2 regions of the Actinomyces sp. oral taxon 180 str. F0310 genome follow, and region 2 is predicted to be linked to the other one. Evidence: riboswitches for the same ligand, from Rfam matches in the RefSeq annotation. Region 2 holds a riboswitch; the other holds the start of a gene.
What was found. A riboswitch is a leader RNA that binds a small molecule or an ion and turns the genes downstream of it on or off. The one in region 2 is predicted to bind ZMP and ZTP.

Region 1 (7,791 bases), 1.1 Mb from region 2:
ACAGGGAGAGGTTGAGGAGCAGGACCTCTCGGTCGAGCTGGGAGGCGATCGCCGAGGCCAGGCGCGCCGGGTAGGACTCGGTAATGCGCGATGCGCCCATGCCCTGGACAGAGGAATCACCCAGGGAAACGATCAGGTACGGAGCGTCTCCCTCGGGATGTTCCTCGAGCTGGCGCAGCCTCTCGAGGGTGGCCAGGTTGTGGTTCTCCCAGGCCTTGCGGTAGTCGCCGCGTTGGGAGTCCAGTCGCAGGAGGCGCCCGATGGCAAGGCCACCACCGAAGAGGCTCGCGCCGCCCGCGGCCGCGCCCGCCACCTGCCATGCTCGTTTGCTGATCCCCATTGAAGTGTCCTTCCCTCGTTCGTGCTGCGTACCTAGTGTAACGAGGCCGGGGGCGGTGCTTCAAACGATGAAGCACCGCCCCCGGCCCGGTTTCTTACCGTCAGTTCATGCGTCCGGCGGGCTGGCTGGGCAGGGCTCGGATGAAGTGGGGTGCCTCCCAGCCGCGCTCGGCGTATGCGCGGGCGATCGCGCTCGCGACACGCGTCGTCGCCTCCGCGTCCACCAGGGCAATGGCGCTGCCACCGAATCCTCCTCCGGTCATGCGGGCGCCGTGGGCCCCGGCAAAGCGGGCGGCCGCGACGGCAACGTCCAGCTCGGGGCAGCTGACCTCGTAGTCGTCGCGCAACGATTCGTGGGAGTCATACATGAGGGCTCCGGCCACGGCGAGGCGGCGCCCCTCCAGCGGCCCCTCGTCAAGCAGCTCAATGAAGGCGCGCGTGCGCGCAATCTCGGAGATGACGTGCCGCGTGCGAGCGGCCAAGCGCTCGTCCCCGAGGGCTGCGACTGCCTCGTCCAGGTCCGTCGCGTCGGCAAGCTGGCGGACGCCGAGGAGCCTGGCGGACTCTTCGCAGTCCGCCCGACGCGAGCCGTACTGTCCGTCGGCGAGCGAGTGCTTGGCTCGCGTGTCGATGACGAGGAGCTCGAGGCCGACCCCGCCGAGGTCGAAGGGAACCTGGCGGGTGGACATATCGGAGCAGTCGAGGGCCAGGGCATGGCCCTCTTGGCAGCGCATGGAGGCGGTCTGATCGAGTCCTCCCGTGTTGGCACCCGCGATCTGGTTTTCGGCGACGCGAGCGGCGTCGACGAGCTCACGTCGTCCCTCGTCGTTGGGGGACTCCAGCGGTCCCGCCAGGCCGAGGGAGCACACCTCGTCCAGGGCGACGGCGGTCGCGCACTCCAGGGCGGCACTCGAGGAAAGCCCTCCCCCGAGGGGGACGCACGACCACAGTGCGGCATCGAAGCCGGGGATCGGGCCGTGTCCGGCCTTTTCCAGCGCCCACGCCACGCCAGCGAGGTACGCGGTCCAGTGGTTGGTCACCTCGCCCGGTCCTCCCTTGGGCCCAAGGACGTCGAGATCGAGAACGTCGACAGCGTCGCGGGTCTGCGGCGAAATCAGTCGGATCGTTCGATCGGCGCGGGGCGAGAGCGCGACATAAGCGCGGTGCGGTAGCGCGATCGGCAGGCAGGGGCCGCCGTTGTAGTCGACGTGCTCGCCAATAATGTTGACTCGCCCCGGGGCGCTCCACACGCCCCTCGGTTCATATCCAAAGGCATCGCGAAAGAGAGCGTTCGCCTGGGATGCCCCTTCTTCCGGGCTGGCGGCGTCTGCCCACACGAGAGCGTTCAATGGGTCCTCCTTGTCATCACACCAAGGCTACGTGAACGCCCTCACATTCTTCAAGCCGTGTGCCGCAGGACCCTACCGGTACAGTGGAGCCACCCCATACGCGACAGAGGCAGGCGTCATGTTCCTCCCCCAACGACTCCCCGGCCAGGAGTGGCTCGGCGTCGTCGTCGCTATCCCGGAGCCGTGGGTCACCCAGCTGACCAATCTGCGGCTGCGCTTGGGCGACCTGGCCGGCTCGCGCATCCCCGCTCACATCACCCTCATGCCACCCACGCCGGTCGCCCGCGACGCGCGCCCGGCAGTCATTGACCACCTGCGCTCCATCGCGAGCCGTCATGCACCCTTCCGCGTCACCCTGCGCGGCACGGGCTCGTTCCGGCCCGTCTCGAACGTCGCCTTCATGACCCTGTCCGAGGGGGGCGCCGCCTGCGTGGATCTCGCCGAGGAGATTCGCTCGGGCCCCCTCGACCACGAGTCACGCTTCCCCTACCATCCGCACGTCACCCTGGCTCAGGACGTTGACGACGTGACGTTGGACCTGGCGCTCGACATCGGGACGACCATCGAGGTCTCGTGGATCGTTCCGGGTTTCCGCTTGGACCGCATCGACCCCTCCGGGCTCTACTCCTCGATGGCTCTCTTCGACTTCGACGCGAGCAGCCGCTAGGAGAACGCGGCGCGCGCCGCACGGCGGCGGGGTCGGGGAGCACTCAGATGTCGTAGGTCACCGACACCGGGGCGTGATCGGAGAATCGGGCGTCGTAGTCGGGCGCCCGTCCGATGTCGAAGGAACGAGCGAGCGCCCCGAGCCGCGGGGTCGCGTACTGGTAGTCGATGCGCCATCCGGCATTGTTGACGAAGGCTTGTCCACGCCAGCTCCACCACGAGTAGGGCCCCTGGGTATCTCCGGCGAGATCGCGCACGGTGTCCCGCCACCCCTCGTCTACCCACCGGTTCAGGAAGGCAATCTCCTCGTCCAGGACCCCTGCCCTCTTGTTGTGGTTCGGTGTCCAGTTCTTGATGTCGCAGCGCGAGCGCACCACGTTGAAGTCCCCGCAGACCAGGGACGAGACGCCACCGTTGGCTTCCTCCGCGATCAGCTCGGCCATCCGGTTTCCGATGCGAGGCAGATGCGCCATCTTCGCGTCCTGCTTCGGGGTGTCCTTCTCGCCCGAGTGGAAGTACGCAGAGACAACTCGCACGGGGACGCCGCCACCTTCACGGGACACGGTGGCCTCGAGCCAGCGCCCGGAGTCGACGTCACTTTCGGCGTCGTCGAGGACGAGGCGAGGCTCGCCGTCAATGCGCGCCCTCCCACGCCGCACGGCCACGCCGACCCCCGCGCGCCCCTTGATCCTGCAGGGGACCCAGACGCTGTCCCATTCCTCGCCCATGATCTCCCGGGAGATCTCCTCTGGCGCGCGAACCTCCTGCACGAGCAGGACGTCCGTATCGCTGGCGTGGAGCCACGGCAGGAAGCCACGCTTATGGGCCGCTCGGATGCCGTTGAGGTTGACGCTCGTTACCGTCAGGGTCATTGTTGTCTCCTTGTGCTTGCATTCGTTGCGCGGCGGCTAAGGGGCAGGCGCGGCGACGGATGCTCACCCTCGCTGCCCCTGCCCCGCCTCGCGGCGCTGCTGAGGGGGCGCCGACTAGGAAATCAGTCCCGCCTGGCGCTCCGCGGCCTCGACGACGTTCGTGACCAGCAGGGCACGCGTCATCGGGCCGACCCCTCCGGGGTTCGGGCTGATCCAGGACGCGACCTCGTCCACCCCATCGGCGACATCCCCCATCAGTCGCGCCCTACCGTGGGCGTCCCGAACCCGGCTGACGCCGACGTCGAGGACGATCGCACCGGGTGCCACCATGTCAGGGGTGATAATGCCCGCGCTTCCGGCGGCAGCCACGACGATGTCCGCGCGACGCACGTGTGCGGCGAGGTCACCCGTGCCCGTGTGGCAGACATCGACGGTCGCGTTGACTTCTTTGCGCATCAGCAGCAGTCCGATGGAGCGCCCCACCGTCACCCCGCGGCCGACAACGCACACGTTCTTTCCGGCGAGGTCAATGCCGTGACGCTCGACGAGCTCGATCACAGCGCGGGGCGTGCACGGCAGGGGCGAGTCGATCGGGCCCGACCCACGCAGGACGAGGCGTCCGAGGTTCATCGGGTGCAGGCCGTCGGCGTCTTTCGCCGGGTCGATGCGCTCGAGGACGGCATTCGTATCGATCCCCTTGGGCAGCGGGAGCTGGACGATGTAGCCCGTACACTCGGGGTCGGCGTTGAGACGGTCGATGGCGGCTTCGACCTGTTCCTGCGTGGCATCGGCCGGCAGGTCCACTCGAATCGAGCGCGCCCCGATCTGCGCGCAGTCGCGGTGCTTGCCCGCGACGTAGGCGATGGAGCCGGGATCCTCACCCACCAGGATCGTTCCCAGTCCCGGAACGACGCCGACGGCGCGTAGCTTCTCGACGCGCTGCGCGAGCTCGGACTTGATTGCGGCGGCCGTGGCCTTGCCATCGAGGACCTTCGCGGGTCCAGGCCAGGGGGCCCTCATTGCTCGAGTCCGGCGTAGAGGGGATGCTTATCCGTCAGCTTCTTGACGCGCGCGCGCAGCGTCTCCACCTCGACGTTGCCTCCCGAAGCGCCCTGGACGAGGGTCGTGCCGATGATGTCCGCAACCTCGGCGAAGTCCTCCGCATCGAAACCGCGTGTCGCGAGGGCGGGCGTGCCGATGCGCAGGCCCGAAGTCACGGCCGGCGGACGCGGATCGAAGGGAACCGCGTTGCGGTTGACGGTGATGCCGACCTCGTGCAGCAGATCCTCGGCCTGCTGGCCGTTCAGCTCGGAGGCGACCAGGTCCACCAGGACGAGGTGGACGTCGGTACCCCCCGTCACCAGCTTGATGCCCGCCTGGCGCGCGTCATCTGCTCCGAGGCGCTCGGCGAGGATCTGAGCCCCCTCGAGGGTCCGACGCTGGCGATCCTTAAACTCGTCGGTCTGGGCGATCTTCATGGCGATCGCCTTGGCGGCGATGACGTGCATGAGCGGGCCTCCCTGCTGGCCGGGGAACACCGACGAATTGAGCTTCTTGCCCCACTGCTCGCCGCGCGAGGACAGAATCATGCCGGAGCGGGGACCCCCCAAGGTCTTGTGGACGGTGGTCGTGACGACATCCGCGAAGGGAACCGGGTTCGGATGCAGGCCTGCCGCAACCAGGCCCGCGAAGTGAGCCATATCCACCCACAGGGCGGCTCCGACCTCGTCGGCGATCTCTCGGAACGCCTGGAAGTCGAGGTGACGCGGATACGCGGACCAGCCTGCGATGATGACCCGGGGCCTGTCGGCCAGCGCCGCCTGGCGCACCTTCTCGGGTTCAATGCGCATGGTGTCACGATCGACCTCGTAGGCGAGCGCCCTGTAGTTCTTTCCCGAGAAGTTCAGACGCATGCCGTGGGTCAGGTGACCACCGTGAGCGAGGGAAAGACCGAGAATGGGATCGCCAACGTTGGCCATGGCCATGAGCGCCGCAGCGTTGGCCTGAGCGCCGGCGTGAGGCTGAACGTTGACGTAGTCACCACCAAAGACTTGCTGAGCACGCTCAATTGCCAGGGATTCGGCCACGTCGACGAACTCGCATCCGCCGTAGTAGCGCCGCCCCGGGTACCCTTCTGCGTATTTGTTCGTCAGGACCGAGCCCTGCGCCTCGAGAACGGCTCGCGGAACAAAGTTCTCAGAGGCGATCATCTCCAGGGTGTCGCGCTGTCGCCCGAGCTCGGCATCTAGAACAGCCTGGATCTCGGGGTCCAGCTGCGCCAGCGTCACGTCGTTGAGGGAATCCATCGGGTTCTCCTAATTGATCATTCGATTGTGGTTGGCGGTGGCTTCTAGCCCAGGCGGGCGGCTATCGATGCCGACGCGCCGCTCCCCGGTGGTGGTCCACCTATTCGCCAGTCACGACGCGTTTCCCAGTCTATCCTCCGCCTGTTTCCCTCGCAGCTTTCACGGGTGTCAGACAGCTACCACCTGGTCACGACTTGTTACAAATCAACGTGTGGAACTCTCATGGTGCACGAAATCACAGCATTTTTTCGCTTGTAGTTAACCTTTTGGTTAGCAAATAAGCTAACCGTGTGGATAGACTAGGGTTAACACCTAACGATGACCGATACGCGCTCACCACGTTTACCCCGTAAACGTCCTAGTCGGCTCGGGTTTGACAGACCTAACCGACATGCAGCATTTGAGTTTGATTGAGCAGAAGGAATAGGCACAGATGACAACCTTGACAAAGCCCACCGCGCGGGCCGCATCAACGGCTTTCGCACTTGAGCATGCATCTGATTTTGCCGTGTCCGCCGACAGGGCAATCAAGCGCGCATGCGACATCTTCGCAGCTCTCATCGGAATCATTCTCCTGACTCCCCTCTGGCTTGTCGTCGCGCTCGTCGTGCGTCTCAACGACGGCGGACCGGCCTTCTTTACGCAGGAGCGCGTGGGCCTTGACGGGCGGACTTTTACCATGTTTAAGTTCCGCACCATGCGCGTGGATGCTGAGGCCCTCAAAGCCTCGCTCCAGGAGGCCAACGAGGCCGACGCCAGCGCGGGAAACTCGATCATGTTCAAGATTGCGAACGACCCGCGTATCACGCGAGTTGGAGCTTTCCTGCGCAAGACCTCGATTGACGAGCTTCCCCAGCTGTTCAACGTCCTGCGCGGCGACATGTCTCTCGTCGGCCCCCGCCCCCCGCTCCCCAGCGAGGTCGCGCAGTACGAACCGCGAGTGATGGGCAAGTTTGCCGTTCGTCCCGGCATCACGGGACTGTGGCAGATATCCGGCCGCTCCAACCTCTCCTGGGACGAGACGGTTCACCTGGATCTGTCCTACGCCCAGCACCGCTCCCTGACCCTGGATGCGTGGATCATCCTCCAGACCATCCCCGCGCTCCTGCGCCACGAGGGAGCCTACTAGACCCGCTTGCGTGTGTGTGATGACGGGTGGGGCTCGAGCCAACGGCTCGGGCCCCACCCGTGTCTGAACCTAAGACTCTGTCTCGGCCTTAAGGGCTGTGGGGGGCGAACCAACGGTTCGCCCCCCACAACCGACAAGCAGTCCTATCGCGAGCCTATCGCGCTCCTTCGACCACCAGCCCCAAATCGTCAAAGTGCCCGATGGCTTCCAAGCGCCTGATGAGTTCGGGAGCGTGGGCGACGAAGTCGAGAGCCTCGATCGTGTAGCGCCTCGTGAGACGACGCGGCTCGTGCGCGATACGCCACGCCCACCCGAGCCTCGCCGCGTGCACCCAGTCGGGGAAGTAGTCATCCGCAGCCGCCGAAAACTGGTCGATCCACCCACCGGCGACGCAAGCGGAGGCACTGGGCACCTGCTCGAGCGCGTACGCGGCGACGATGTCCTGGAGGCCCGCACCCAGGCCGACGACAATCAGACGCGGATCAAACGCGCGCAGAATCCCAGGATCGGCCTTGAGGCGACGCAACCCCTCGTAGCCGTCGATCGTCTGAACATCGAAGCGCGGCAGGCGCGCGGCCGCCGCCTGCCCGGCTTCCACGGTGGTTCCGATCAGGGTGATGCGCGTTCCCTGATCAAGCCGATCGAAGACGTACGGAAGCACCAGGTCCGTTGACGTGCGAGCCACCGCGTGCCCCGCGGCACGCAGCCTCATCTGCAGGAAGGTCCCGTCGAAGCCGATAGTGTTCATGCGCGCCAGCGCGCCGAAGTCCGCGTGCAGCAGCGACCAGTGGTTGAGCCAGGATGTTGCATGTCCGCGGGTCAGCAGGCGGTCGGCCATTGCCGCGAACGCGGCGTTGTCGACGACGGAATCGGATGTCGGCTTGTTCTCGGTCATGGGGATTACCTCACCATCCTCGCTTTCAGATCGAAGGTAACAGATGCGGCGCCGCCGTAGTTGGCGTGCTCCTCGATGGCGATGCGATTCACCCCATCCTTGAGGTGCTCGCTCGGCACCGCGATGACTACGAGGTTCTTGCTGGCTTCCGCGAGAGGGACGCTGGTCGTTGCCCGCGTGTCGGGAGTGATCGTTCCCTCGGGGAGATTGACCCGCTTGAGTTCGGTGCCGTTGA
Region 2 (7,791 bases):
AAACCCCACGGGGAGTCGTCGGGGCATGCCCCAGGTGAGCGTTGCGCGAGGTCGGCCGCCCCGCTGGTTGGTGATCGCGTCCGGAGCGGCTTTGGATAGGGCGCGAGGTCGGGTCGTCACACCTTGGCAATGCCAAGGGCGCATCGCGTGATGGTCAAGGGGCCTGAAAGCGTTGATAATATGCGGAAACGGGGGCGTCAGGGCCGGTCGCACGGTAGAATTACTGCGCTGACCACACCACGTTCAACGGAGGGAATAAGGTGGATCTCTACGAGTACCAGGCCAGGCAGATGTTCAAGGAACACGGCGTGCCCGTGCTGGACTACCGGCTGGCGTCGACCCCCGACGAGGCGCGCGAGGGAGCGCGTGAACTCCTGGAGGGCGGTGCAACCCTGTTGGTTGTCAAGGCACAGGTCAAGACCGGAGGACGCGGCAAGGCCGGAGGCGTGAAGCTCGCGCACACGGCCGAGGAAGCGGGCGAAAAGGCTCAGGAGATTCTCGGCCTCGACATCAAGGGGCACGTCGTCACGCGCGTCATGATCGCCTCCGGAGCGGACATTGCCGCCGAATACTACTTCTCGATCCTGCTGGACCGCTCGAACCGTCGCCACCTGGCGATGTGTTCGCGCGAGGGAGGCATGGATATCGAAACGCTCGCGAAGGAACGGCCCGAGGCTCTGGCCCGCGTTCCCCTGGATCCGCTCGTCGGCATTGACGCCGACGTCGCGCGTCGCATCGTGGACGAAGCCGGGTTCGACCCAGCCACCGGCGAGGCCATCGCCCCTGTTCTGCAGACCCTGTGGGAGGTCTACCGCGATGAGGATGCCACCCTGGTGGAGGTCAATCCCCTGGTGCTGAGTCCCGACGGCTCCGTCTGGGCGGTGGATGGCAAGGTCACGTTGGATGACAACGCTCGTTTCCGCCACCCCGATCACGCGGGGCTGGTGGACGTGGCCGCGCAGGACCCGCGTGAGGCGGCCGCGAAGGAAGCCGGGCTGAACTACGTGCGCCTCGAAGGGGAGGTCGGGGTGATCGGCAACGGCGCAGGCCTGGTCATGTCGACGCTCGACGTGGTCGCCATGGCCGGCGAGGAGTTCGGCGGGCTCAAGCCCGCGAATTTCCTGGACATCGGGGGCGGCGCGTCGGCCGAGGTCATGGCCCGTGGCCTGGAGATCATCCTCGGAGACGACCAGGTGCGCTCCGTGTTCGTCAACGTCTTCGGTGGCATCACGGCCTGCGACCAGGTTGCCCGAGGCATCATCGGCGCGCTCGACGCACTGGGGGAGACGGCAACCAAGCCGCTCGTCGTACGCCTCGACGGCAACAGGGTGGAGGAGGGCCGCGCGATCCTCGCCGAGGCCCGTCACCCCCTCGTCCGCATGGAGGAGACCATGGACGGTGCCGCCCGGCGTGCGGCGCAGCTCGCCGCGCAGGCGCCCTCGAAGTAACGACCCGAGAACCGCAGGAGACACATCATGACAATCTTCGTCAACTCTGACACCCGGGTCATCGTCCAGGGGATGACCGGAGCCGAAGGCCGCAAGCACACCCAGCGCATGCTGAGCGCGGGTACCGCGGTCGTGGGCGGAACGAACCCACGCAAGGCAGGAACAACCGTCACCTTTGACGTGGTCGGATACGGTCCGGCCGCCGGTCGAGTGGCCGACGGGCAGATCGAGGTCCCCGTCTACGGCACGGTCGCCGAGGCCCGCGAGGCAACGGGGGCGAACGCCTCCGTCATCTTTGTTCCTCCCGCCTTCGCCAAGGCGGCGGCACTGGAGGCCATCGATGCGGGCATCGAGACGATCGTGCTCATTACCGAGGGGATCCCCGTTCAGGACTCGACGATCGTCGTTGAGCATGCGCTTGCGGCGGGTGTGCGCCTGATCGGCCCGAACTGTCCCGGCATCATCTCGCCCGGGCAAGCAAACCTGGGGATTACCCCGGCCGACATCACGGGACCGGGGCGCCTGGGCCTCGTCTCCAAGTCGGGCACCCTGACTTACCAGCTGATGTACGAGCTGCGTGACTTTGGCTTCACGACGTGCCTGGGCATCGGCGGGGACCCGGTGGTCGGTACGACCCACATCGACGCGCTGGCTGCCTTCGAAGAGGACCCCGATACGGACCTCGTCATCATGATCGGCGAGATCGGCGGCGACGCCGAAGAACGTGCCGCCGAGTGGATCAGCCAGAACATGACGAAGCCGGTCGTGGCCTACATCGCTGGATTCACCGCTCCGGAGGGGAAGACGATGGGGCACGCGGGAGCCATCGTGTCCGGATCCTCCGGTACCGCGTCCGCGAAGGCCGCGGCACTCGAGGCCGTGGGTGTTCGCGTGGGACGCACCCCCTCCCAGACTGCTCAGATCGCTCGCGAGCTTCTGTCGCGGTAACGACGCGACTATTCGGCCCGGGGTCGGCGTGCAGCGTCGCGACCCCGGGCCGATTCTGACACTATGGGGTAGTGAGCGAGCGCATGACGAATGAAGCTAGACCCCGGAGAACCACGACCACCTACGTGCCCGATCGGGCGACGGTTCGTGTCGCCGTCCCCCGCGGCTGGGCCCGCGGCGTCCTCGCAGGAGTCGAGGCGGCCTTCGCCGGGTGGGCGATCACCACGGTGCTCACCATGGTTGCCTACCTGTCGATCCGGTCGAACACGTGGATGAACGATACAACCCCGCGCGATGCGCTCGGCCTGGGGGGTGACCTGTGGTCGGCCGTTGTGGGCGGAACCGCCGTGGTCGGGGGCGTCTCCTACCGGGCGATACCGACCCTGGTGGGGGCCATGCTTGTTGTTCTCGTGCGGGTCCTGCTGCGCACGACCGCGGGATTCCCCCGCTCCTCGGCGCTGTTCGCCGCGCCCGGTTTCCTGCTCACCTCCTGGCTCCTCGTGGGCGCCTCGGGCCAGCACTCGCACTGGTGGACGGGAACCCTCGGTGCGATCATCATTCCCCTCGTCGGCTCGGTGTGGTTTGTCGCGTCGGGCTACTCGCGCGACGATGGCGCGCCCGCCATGCAGCACTGGATTTCGGGTGGATTCAAGATGGGCGGGCTGCTCGTCGTGGCGCTCGCCCTCGCCGCGTCGGTCGCATCGATCGTGGCCCTCTCGCTCTCCTGGACCCGCGTGAGCGGAATTCACGAGCTTCTGGGAGCCTCTTCGGCGGCCGACTCGACCTTCATCGTCGGCGTGCAGTTGCTCTTCGCCCCCTCGGTGGTGGCGTGGGCGGCAGCATGGTGGTCGGGAGCGGGTTTCCTGACGGCCACCGACGCGTTGCACTCTCCGTCGGCCGCCGACCAGGGTCCCATCCCCCCGATCCCGCTGCTCGGTGCGGTCCCCGAGTCCGCCCCCGGCATGTGGTTGATCCTCCTTCCGATCTTGCTTGGCCTGGCCGTGGGAGCCGTGTGCGCCTGGCGTTTTCGGCGCGAACACCTCCTGCACCAGAGCGCCCAGGGCCTCCTCGCGACGGCAGTGTTCGCGGCGGTGGTAGCGCTGTGGATGTGGAGCGCGACCATGAGCCTGGGGGCCGTTCGCCTCTCGACGATGGGGCCGCGCGTCGGCTGGGTGACGCTCGCCCTCGTCCTCGAGATCGCGCTGCCCGCCGTGCTTGTCTCCCTGGCAACCCACCCCACGACGCTGGCGCTCATCGGGGAGGGAACGGGACGCGTGCGTCGGCGCGGCGAGGCAGCAGGCCGACGCGCCAGCGAGGCCGACGTGTCCGAGAAGTCCGTGGCCTCGGTCGGCGGCGGCAGCGGCGAGGGCGGGGACGGAGCCGCCGGCGAGCGGCGCGGAGCGGGCAGCGACGCGCACGAGGCGAACGAACCGTGGGCGCAACCCGCGCAGGAACAACACATCGACTAAGCTGAAGGGGCCGCGACTGGCGAGGGTGGATGACCACCGGGGAGCGGCCGACCTTCCCGAGAGGCGTCGCCCGCCTGGGCGCCCGGGTGACCCGACCTGGAGGAACCATGTCCGTTTCCCTCGACAACCTGGAAGCCATTGACCTGCGCCCGATCAGGCGGGCCCTGATCTCTGTCTACGACAAGACGGGACTGGAGGACCTGGCGCGTGCCCTCGGCGCTGCCGGTGTGGAGATTGTGTCCACGGGTTCGACGGCCGAACGCATCAGCGCCGCCAGAATCCCCGTCACCCCCGTGGAAGCCGTCACGGGCTTCCCCGAGGTGCTCGAGGGGCGGGTGAAGACCCTGCACCCCTTCGTCCATGCCGGCATCCTTGCCGACCAGCGCAAGGCCAGCCACCGTGAGCAGATCGCCTCCCTCGGAATCGCCCCCTTCGACCTGGTGGTGTGCAACCTGTACCCCTTTGCGGACACCGTTGCCTCGGGCGCCTCCTTCGATGCGTGCGTCGAGCAGATCGACATCGGTGGTCCTTCCATGGTCCGCGCGGCCGCCAAGAACCACCCCTCGGTCGCGGTCGTGACCTCCCCGAGTCGATACGCCGATGTCGCCGAGGCGGTGGCGGGGGAGGGCTTCACGCTCGCCCAGCGCCGTCGGCTCGCGGCCGAGGCATTCGCTCACACCGCCGCCTACGACCTCGCGATCGCCGGGTGGCTGGCAGACCAGCTTGAGCTGGAGGACGTGCGCGAGACCCTGGACGATGCGGCCGAAGCACACCTGGAGGCCTCGGACGCCGCTTTCCTCGCCTCGCTCGGCTACCGAGATGGCGGGGAGGATTGTGTTGAGGACGAGCCCGGCGAGACGGATGGGGTGGCCTCGGGGATGCCCGTTGTCGTCGCGGACGCCTTCGAGCGCGTGGAGTCGTTGCGTTACGGGGAGAACCCGCACCAGGGCGCGGCCGTCTACCGCGAGATCGATGAGAGCTTCGAGGAATCGGACCCCGAGGATGGGGCTGCGGCACAGGGCATTGCCAATGCGATCCAGCTCCACGGCAAGGCGATGAGCTACAACAACTACACGGATGGGGACGCCGCTCTGCGTGCCGCCTACGATCATGAGCGTCCGTGCGTTGCCATCATTAAGCACGCGAACCCGTGCGGCATCGCCGTCGGCGAGGACGTGGCCGAGGCGCATCGGCTCGCGCACGCGTGCGACCCCGTGTCTGCATTCGGTGGCGTCATCGCGGTCAATCGTCCGGTGAGCGTGGAGCTCGCCCGCCAGATCGTCCCGATCTTTACCGAGGTTGTCCTGGCCCCCGGATACGACGAGGGGGCCCTCGAGGTGCTGCGCGCAAAGAAGAACCTGCGTGTCCTTCAGGTCCAGCCCCCGGCGCGAGGCTCGTACGAGTTCAAGCAGATCAGCGGCGGGCTGCTGGTGCAGGAACGAGACGATATTGATGCGCCCGGAGATAGTGCAACCAACTGGACGCTGGCCGCCGGTGCGCCCGCCGACGAGCGGACCCTTGCCGACCTGGAGTTCGCCTGGCGGGCGGTACGTTCCGTTCGCTCGAACGCGATCCTGCTGGTGAAGGACGGTGCGTCCGTGGGCGTGGGCATGGGACAGGTGAATCGCGTCGACTCCTGCAAGCTCGCTGTCGAGCGGGCAAACACCCTCGGGGCGCGCTCGACGGGGGATGCGGCCGCCTCAGAGGATGCCGCAGGGGGTGCGCGCGCCTCCGACGTGGTGGCCGAGGCGCCCGAGCGCCGCTCTGTCGGGGCGGTCGCTGCCTCCGACGCGTTCTTCCCCTTCGCCGACGGCCTGCAGGTCCTCATTGACGCGGGAGTGAGCGCCGTGGTGCAGCCCGGTGGGTCCGTGCGTGATCAGGAGTCGATCGACGCGGCGAATGCTGCCGGCATCACGATGTACCTGACGGGGACGCGCCACTTCGCGCACTGAAGGCCTCTCGACCGCGGGGCGGGTGGGTCCGGAGGAGTCGCCCGCCCCGCGGTCGTCATCCCGCGGTGCGGTCCTCATCCTCGGACGGAAGCCGACTCGTCCCGCCCCGTCATGCGGCGCTGTCGACGAGGCTGCGTCGCGCGTCCTTCCCAACGAGCCTGACCATCGCCTGTGATGTGCTCGCGCGAGGTTGACAGGCCCCCACAGCCGGTGTCTAATTCAACTATTGAACTAATGGCCGTTGGCCCCGTCGAAAGGCTCTCTATGACCACGATGACCGCTACCCCCGCCCTCCCGGCGCGCCGCAACCGCGTCCTCGCCGATCGCCTGGGCGGCTCCCTCGTCCGCGAGATTGCCCTCGTGGTCGGTGGCACGCTCGCGATGATTGCCCTGGCTCGGATCTCGGTTCCCCTGCCGTTCACGCCCATTCCGGTTTCCCTGGGCACCCTCGGCGCGCTGTCGGTGGGCACGGTTCTTGGCGCGCGTCGAGGTCTCATCTCGGTCCTTGGGTACGCGGCCCTGGGCGTTGCGGGCGCCCCGGTCTTCACCGGGTCAAACGTCGGTTGGGCGTTCGCATCCTTCGGCTACATCCTCGGATACTTCCTGGTGGCGGCGATCGCCGGACTGGCCGCCGAGCGTGGGGCAGACCGACGCATCATCACGATGGCGCCGACCGCCCTGGTCTCCCTGGCGTCCGTGTACATCGCGGGCCTGGCCTGGATGATTCCCTTCACCCACATGACCTTCACGGACGGACTCCTCAAGGGTTTCGTCCCCTTCATCATCGGTGATCTTGTCAAGGCGGCCGTTGCCACCGGACTTTTCCCGGTGCTTCGCTCGTTCTTCCGCTGAGCGCTTCGCCGCGCAGGCGTCAGTAGGCGGCCTCGCCCCGATGGGGTGGGGCCGCCGTCTTCTTCCGGCTGGTGAAACCCGGGGCGCCCCTGTCCCGGGGTTGTCTGTGGGCTGGTGAAACCCGGGGCGCCCCTGCTGGGGCGAATCGGCCCCACATCGGTACTTTTGTCGAGGCAGGGGTGGTCGCGGTTTCGTGCGGCGTTGCGCTCCTTCGAGCAGGGGTGGTCGCGGTTTCACGCGTGCCGCTCGCTCGGCGTCGGATCGCTCCGAGACGCCTCGCCTGGCTCATTGCGTCGGTGCCGACGGCGCGGGTGATGGCAATGGCGCGCGTGCGCGGAGACACGTGCAATGAAGCGCGACGCCGTGAGTGAGCCCGGGTACCATGGGCAGGGTGAACGCTACCGACATGCATCCCGTCCTCGTCGTCGACTTCGGCGCGCAGTATGCCCAGCTCATCGCCCGCCGTGTGCGCGAGGCGAACGTCTACTCGGAGATCGTTCCTCACACGATGAGCGTGGCCGACATGCTCGCGAAGGAGCCGGCAGCGATCATTCTCTCGGGTGGGCCGTCCTCCGTGTATGAAGAGGGTGCGCCGAGCGTGGATCCGGCGATCTTCGAGGCCGGCGTGCCGGTTCTGGGGATCTGCTACGGCTTCCAGACCATGGCCCACGCTCTCGGCGGTACCGTGGGACGAACTGGCACTCGCGAGTACGGGCACACCGAGGCGTCCGTCGCGGCAGACTCGTGCCTCTTCGGTGGCACCCCGGGCGACCAGATCGTGTGGATGAGCCACGGCGACGCCGTCCAGGGCGCCCCGCAGGGGTTCACCGTCACGGCCTCCACCACCGAGACCCCGGTCGCGGCCTTCGAGTCGCGTGAGCGCCGCCTCTACGGCCTGCAGTGGCACCCCGAGGTGGGCCACTCCCAGTTCGGACAGGACGCCCTGAAGAACTTCCTCTACGAGGGTGCTGGCCTGGAGCCCACGTGGACCGCCGGTTCGATCGTGGACGAGCAGGTCGCGAAGATCCGCGAGCAGGTGGGCGACGCGCAGGTGATCTGCGCCCTATCCGGCGGCGTGGACTCCTCCGTGGCAGCCGCTCTTGTTCACAGGGCTGTCGGCGA

Region 1: another riboswitch for ZMP and ZTP. It lies ahead of glyA (serine hydroxymethyltransferase); the one in region 2 lies ahead of purH (bifunctional phosphoribosylaminoimidazolecarboxamide formyltransferase/IMP cyclohydrolase).

What each region holds. Positions count from the first base shown of each region.
Region 1 is NZ_GL622194.1:2,155,440-2,163,230, reverse strand. Features, by position in the region: gene HMPREF9006_RS09230 (SGNH/GDSL hydrolase family protein) at 1-340, opposite strand, end outside; gene galK (galactokinase) at 441-1,688, opposite strand; gene HMPREF9006_RS09220 (2'-5' RNA ligase family protein) at 1,807-2,355, shown strand; gene HMPREF9006_RS09215 (exodeoxyribonuclease III) at 2,399-3,226, opposite strand; gene HMPREF9006_RS09210 (bifunctional methylenetetrahydrofolate dehydrogenase/methenyltetrahydrofolate cyclohydrolase) at 3,341-4,246, opposite strand; gene glyA (serine hydroxymethyltransferase) at 4,243-5,532, opposite strand; ZMP/ZTP riboswitch at 5,573-5,657, opposite strand; gene HMPREF9006_RS09200 (sugar transferase) at 5,966-6,661, shown strand; gene HMPREF9006_RS09195 (WecB/TagA/CpsF family glycosyltransferase) at 6,816-7,556, opposite strand; gene HMPREF9006_RS09190 (fibrinogen-like YCDxxxxGGGW domain-containing protein) at 7,562-7,791, opposite strand, start outside.
Region 2 is NZ_GL622194.1:1,025,197-1,032,987, reverse strand. Features, by position in the region: gene sucC (ADP-forming succinate--CoA ligase subunit beta) at 261-1,448, shown strand; gene sucD (succinate--CoA ligase subunit alpha) at 1,476-2,396, shown strand; gene HMPREF9006_RS04480 (cell division protein PerM) at 2,480-3,865, shown strand; ZMP/ZTP riboswitch at 3,868-3,952, shown strand; gene purH (bifunctional phosphoribosylaminoimidazolecarboxamide formyltransferase/IMP cyclohydrolase) at 3,973-5,817, shown strand; gene HMPREF9006_RS04470 (biotin transporter BioY) at 6,082-6,669, shown strand; gene guaA (glutamine-hydrolyzing GMP synthase) at 7,076-7,791, shown strand, end outside.